DNA from 2 places in the Streptococcus sp. SS-4456 genome. Region 1 is predicted to be linked to the other one. Evidence: predicted binding sites of a transcription regulator. Region 1 holds the regulator's gene; the other holds the start of a gene.
What was found. The regulator Rex, encoded in region 1, represses fermentation and respiration genes when NADH is low (regulators of the CRP and FNR family bind a similar motif). The targets are predictions, from matches to a motif close to TTGTGAANTANTTCACAA.
Positions count from the first base shown of each region.

Region 1 (3,153 bases):
GATGGAATACCAATAAATATCAGATTTCTAAAGTCACTGCTGAAGACATTGAAAAAAACAAAGAGGCAGAAACAACTTTTGATTTTGAACAGGTGCAGGCCATTTCTACAGAAGCTATATTGGCTGCCCAGTGGGAAGCCCAACGTTTACCAGTAATTGGTGGTATTTCAATCCCAGAACTTGGAATCAATTTACCTATTTTCAAAGGTGTGGGGAACACATCTTTAATGTACGGTGCTGGAACCATGAAGGAAACCCAGGAAATGGGGAAAGGGAATTATGCTTTGGCTAGTCACCACATTTTTGGTGTAGCCGGTGCCGCAGATGTTCTCTTCTCTCCATTGGATAGGGCCCAGAATGGTATGAAAATCTATATTACTGACAAGACCAATGTTTATACTTATGTGATTGACAGTGTGCAGACAGTTACACCTGAGAGTGTCTATGTTATTGATGATGTAGAAGGACGTACAGAAGTAACCTTGGTAACTTGTACAGACTATGATGCGACTGCACGGATTATCGTAAAAGGTGTGCTAGAATCAACAACGCCTTATACTGAAACCTCACAAGATATACTTGATTCATTTAACAAATCATATAACCAATATGATTATGGTCAGTAAGGTTTAGGACTGAGAATTTTCTCAGTCCTTTTTAATTCTTTTGCTAGATTGCGAATAATTAGGTGAGGAGGATTTTATGTACCAAATTGATTTTAAGGAAGAGGCACTTTTGCCACGAGAAAGATTACTAGAAGTTGGGGCAGAAAAATTGAGTAATCAGGAATTATTGGCTATTTTTATCCGAACAGGAACCAAAAATGAGCCTGTTTCTATCCTGTCCAATAATCTACTCAATCGCTTGGAAAGTTTGGCTGCCCTTAGAGAGCTGTCTATTGAAGAATTGCAGAGCTTGACAGGCATCGGTCGTGTCAAAGCGATTGAAATCAAGGCCATGATTGAGCTAGGAAAACGGATTAACCAGTCGGAGCTTTTATTGAATGAACGTATTTTAGGAAGTGAGAAATTGGGCCGAAAGATGATCCAAGAACTTGGAGATAAAAAGCAAGAACATCTAGTTGCCCTCTATCTCAATACGCAAAATCAGATTATCAGTCAAAAGACTATTTTTATAGGAAGTGTCAACCGGAGTATTGCTGAGCCAAGAGAAATCCTGCATTATGCGGTAAAATGCATGGCAACATCCATTGTCATTGTTCATAATCATCCGTCGGGATCCGTTGAGCCAAGTAGGAACGATTTATTATTTACCGAGAATTTAAAAAAGTCCTGCGAAACACTAGGACTGGTCTTGTTGGATCATTTGATTGTAGGAAATAAGGACTATTATTCTTTTAGGGAAGAAAGTGAGCTATTTTAGAGGATAAAAAGAGAGGAGCCGGGAATTCGGTTCCTCTGTTCATTATTCACCCTTGCGCATAAAATAGAGAAGGGTTTGCAACTCGCTGGTCAGGTCAACATACTGAACGACTACATCTTTGGGAACCGATAAATTGACCGGAGAGAAACTGAGAATGCCTTTGACACCAGCTTCGACTAATATATCGGTTACCTCTTGAGCCTTGATACTTGGTACGGTCAGAATCGCTGTTTGGGCATCTGCTTCCAAAATACGTTCTTTGATTTCAGAAATAGCATGGATGGGAATATTTTCATCAACGGTTCCAACCGCTGGATTGTCATCCGCTTCAAAGGCCATGACAATTTTCATTTTATTACGCTCATGGAAGCGGTAGTGGAGTAGGGCACGCCCCATATTTCCAACACCGACAAGCATAACATTGGTGATGGAATTATCGTTCAGAATTTCCGCAAAGAAATCCATCAATTCTTTTACATTGTAGCCAAAGCCACGGCGACCTAGTTCACCGAAGTAGGAGAAGTCACGGCGCACGGTTGCGGAGTCGATACCGATGGCTTCTGCAATTTCCTTGGAGCTAGCTTTTTCAATATTGCCGGCATAAAAGCGTTTAAAGATACGATAGTAGAGAGAAAGGCGCTTGGCAGTTGCGCGCGGGATATCTGCTTTTTTTTCGTTTTTCACAATGACCTCCTTAAATATGGTTGACGACAATACTATACTAGCTGACTGGTCTAATGCTTATTTTACTTGAGTATAGGCCTACCAATTTTTCATTCATTTTCAATTCTTTCTTCTATTCTAGTCCAAGATTGTGAAAAAATCAACAGATTGGATTGAAAAAGACTAAGCATAAAATGTTGCCTAGTCTAGTGTTTGAAAGTAGCGGTAGAGGTCACCAATGGTTCCTTTATAATCTAACTGGTGACCATCTCGTATTAGTTTGGTTACAGGATAGTAATCAGGAAGAGTGAGGCAACCTGAGAAGGCCAGTTTGGCTGCATCCAGATTGTCAAACTCTTGTTTTCTATCTATTTTGTAAGCATCTTGATAGTGAACAATAATCATGCTTAACCTTCCTTTGTAAATAGGTCACGGTCCACTAAGCTATCCATCAAGAAGTAGAATTTTTCCTGGATGACCTTGTTTCCATTTTCTTTAAAGATATTGACCAAGTGCAAGCCAGATTTGTCTGTGATGTTGATTTTAAAACCATTCAACTCTTTATTGACAATAATCTTTAAAAGAAAACCCTGATTTGAGTTAGGAACTTCTTCCAAGAGGCGCGTGAGTTGGTAGTGACCTGCTTTTGTTTGTTCAAAAGTGGTATCTTTTAGGGTGTATTTTTTGATGTTAGGGCTAATGTGATAGGTAAATGCGCAATCTTTTAGGCTAACTGATTGTTGAAAGGCCATTTTATCCTCCAATAATTTTTTTTAATTCTGTAAGAAGAATATCTATCTCTTCTAGGGTATTTGTTTCAGATAGGCTGATACGGATGGACTCTTTCAATCGATGAGATTCTTTTCCGTACATGGCTTCCAGTACATGACTGTTCTGAACAACGCCAGCAGTACAAGCTGACCCACTTGAAACTGCAATTCCAGCCAGGTCTAATCTCATCAGAACTTGCTCATTGAGCTTGTCTGGGAAACCTATGTTGATGACATGAGGGAGATGGGAACCAGCTTGATTGATATAAAATGAAGCCCCATCTAGTCCGGAAATGAGGTGTTCTTTCAAACTTTCAATATGGGCTGTATGTTGCTC
Region 1 is NZ_JAVIHI010000007.1:15,110-18,262, reverse strand. It holds gene RFK25_RS03240 (class A sortase) at 1-626, shown strand, start outside; gene radC (RadC family protein) at 703-1,383, shown strand; gene RFK25_RS03230 (redox-sensing transcriptional repressor Rex) at 1,426-2,067, opposite strand; gene RFK25_RS03225 (DUF4649 family protein) at 2,248-2,451, opposite strand; gene RFK25_RS03220 (DUF1831 domain-containing protein) at 2,454-2,798, opposite strand; gene RFK25_RS03215 (cysteine desulfurase family protein) at 2,800-3,153, opposite strand, start outside.

Region 2 (3,153 bases), on a different contig from region 1:
TGGTGACAATTTCTCACGAGTCAATGGTTCTTTTTCACCGATTTCAGCAACTTCAGCTGCCAAGATGTTAGTCCCTTCTGGAACTGAGAAACCAGCTTGTTCAGCAATCCATGCAGCTGGACGACCTACGATGTCCGCATTCAATTTGCCTTCTGCACAGTTCTTGCAATTGGCTTTTACACCGAAGCAGTACTCTTCGAGAAGGGCTTTTTCTTTCTTATTAACAAAGTAAGTTTTGTAAGATTTGAATTCAGCTACAAACTCGTCATACACTTCCTTATCAATGATTACTGCTTGCTCTGACGCGCAGACCATACCATTATCAAATGACTTAGACATGACGATATCATGAGCAGCTTGACGGATGTTTGCAGATTTTTCAACATAGGCAGGAACGTTACCGGCACCTACACCAAGAGCTGGTTTACCACAAGAGTAAGCTGCACGCACCATGGCGTTACCACCCGTTGCAAGAATTGTCGCAATACCGTCGTGCTTCATCAATTCAGAAGTTGCTTCCATAGATGGTTTTGTTACCCACTGGATACAGTTTTCTGGAGCACCAGCTGCCACAGCTGCTTCATAGACAACACGCGCTGCGTGAGCTGAAGACTCTTGAGCAGATGGATGGAAGGCAAAGACGATAGGGTTACGTGTTTTCAAAGCAATCAAGGCTTTGAAGATGGCAGTTGACGTTGGGTTAGTCGTTGGCGTGATACCACAGATAACACCAACTGGCTCAGCAATCAAGGTCAAGCCGGTTACATCATCTTCTTCGATGACACCAACTGTTTTTGTATGGCGCATATTGTTAACAACGTGCTCGCAGGCAAACAAGTTTTTAGTTGCCTTGTCTTCGAATACACCACGTTTGGTTTCTTCAAAAGCGTGCATTGCCAATTCACCGTGTTTGTCAAGAGCAGCTACCGAAGCCTTAGCTACAATGTAGTCTACCTCTTCTTGACCAAGTTTGCGGAACTCATCAAGAGCAACCAAACCTTTTTGAACAAGCTCATCAACGTGCTTGCGAGCTTCTGCTAATTTTTCTTCTGGTGATACAACTTTTTTATCAGCCATTGTGTTCCTCCAAATTTTCTTATTAACATTTTGTTAATTTTTTCACAATCTTATTCTACAACTTTTTATTTTATTTGTAAAGAGAATTTGTTATTTTTTTCACATTTTTTCTGTTTTATTTTTGAAAACGCTTTCTTTTTGTTTATCTGGAGTGCATTTCAGAAAACTTTCTGAAATGTATCTGTTAACAGCTTCAAAAATAAACCTAAGACATAAAAATCTAACAACTAACCCCCTTGGTTTCTATTTTAACAGGAAAACGCTTACAAGTAAATGGTTTTTTATGAAAAAATTTCAGTAATTATCTGATTGTTTTCAAAAACAGATACACGCCTCTCTCATCTGATTTACTTGCATTTTCTTGTTTTATGTGATATTATTAACAAGAAAATATCTATATTAACACATCCAAAAAATGTGCTGCAATAAATAGGAGGTCTGCCATGAAAGCAGTTGTCGTTAATCCAGAATCTACTGGTGTTGTCGTTGTTGAAAAAGAACTTCGTCCACTTGAAACTGGCGAAGCTCTGGTTCAGATTGAATATTGTGGTGTCTGCCATACTGACCTACACGTTGCTCAAGGTGATTTTGGCAAGGTCCCTGGCCGTGTTCTTGGGCATGAAGGGATTGGTGTCGTTACTGAAATCGCCCCTGATGTGACCAGCTTGAAGGTCGGCGACCGTGTCAGCGTTGCTTGGTTCTTCCAAGGTTGTGGTACTTGCGAATACTGTACTACTGGCCGTGAAACCCTCTGCCGTACAGTAAAAAATGCAGGCTACTCTGTTGACGGTGGTATGGCTGAGCAATGTATCGTAACAGCTGACTATGCGGTAAAAGTTCCAGAAGGTCTTGATCCAGCTCAAGCAAGTTCTATCACTTGTGCCGGCGTTACTTGTTATAAAGCTATTAAGGAAGCACACCTAGAACCAGGTCAATGGATTGTCATTTACGGTGCAGGTGGACTAGGCAACCTTGCAGTCCAATACGCTAAGAAAGTGTTCAATGCCCACGTTATCGCTGTAGACATCAATAATGACAAATTGGAATTAGCCAAAGAAGTCGGTGCAGATGTCATCATCAATGGTCTTGAAGTGGAAGACGTGCCTGGATATATCAAGGAAGTAACTGGCGGCGGTGCTCACTCAACTGTCGTAACGGCTGTTTCTAAGGTTGCCTTCAATCAGGCTATTGACAGCGTTCGTGCAGGCGGTTATGTGGTTGCAGTCGGGCTCCCATCTGAATACATGGATCTCAGCATTGTCAAGACAGTACTAGATGGTATCAAGGTTGTCGGCTCTCTAGTTGGTACTCGTAAAGACCTAGAAGAAGCCTTCCACTTCGGTGCTATAGGCCTGGTTGTTCCAGTTGTTCAAAAACGCCCTGTAGAAGATGCAGAAGCCGTCTTTGATGAAATGGCTGCCGGCACTATCCAAGGCCGTATGGTACTTGACTTCTGCCACAGTCACTAATTTCTACTCTACTAAAGTTAGAAGCGACTCAATTGTCGCTTCTTTTTTGCTTTTAGAACCAGAAAAAAGTAGCAGCCCTCGCTACTACTTGTCTAATTTTTCTAAAATGCTTGCGAAATCTGTTTTTAAGATTTCCAGGCTTGTTTCAACCTGACTTCTAGTCTGGTTATTTTTTACCACAACCTGTCCGCTTTCCAGCTCGCTTCCACCAAGTGTGATAATGGCCTTGGCTCCAAAGACATCTGCTGACTTAAACTGGGCCTTGAGCTTGCGGTCCAGATAGTCGCGCTCTGCTCGGAAACCTTGTTTGCGGATGGCTTGAACCAACTCAAGCGCTCCGCCATTGGCCTCCTGACCTAAAACTGCGATATAGACATCTAACTGGGTGTCGAGAGGAAGCTCGATGCCTTGCTTTTCAAGGACTAGGATGAGACGCTCAATCCCCATACCAAAGCCAAAAGCTGGTGTTTCCGGACCACCGAAATAGGACACCAAGCCATCATAACGGCCACCGGCACAGATGGTCAAATCGTTGCCACCCACTTCTGTCATAAACTCGAAAATAGTGTGGTTGTAGTAGTCCAGACCGCGTACCATGTTGGTGTCA
Region 2 is NZ_JAVIHI010000002.1:112,201-115,353, forward strand. It holds gene adhE (bifunctional acetaldehyde-CoA/alcohol dehydrogenase) at 1-1,077, opposite strand, end outside; gene adhP (alcohol dehydrogenase AdhP) at 1,521-2,546, shown strand; gene hisS (histidine--tRNA ligase) at 2,631-3,153, opposite strand, start outside.
Region 2: the regulator Rex is predicted to act here: its motif matches at 1,446-1,463, upstream of adhP (alcohol dehydrogenase AdhP).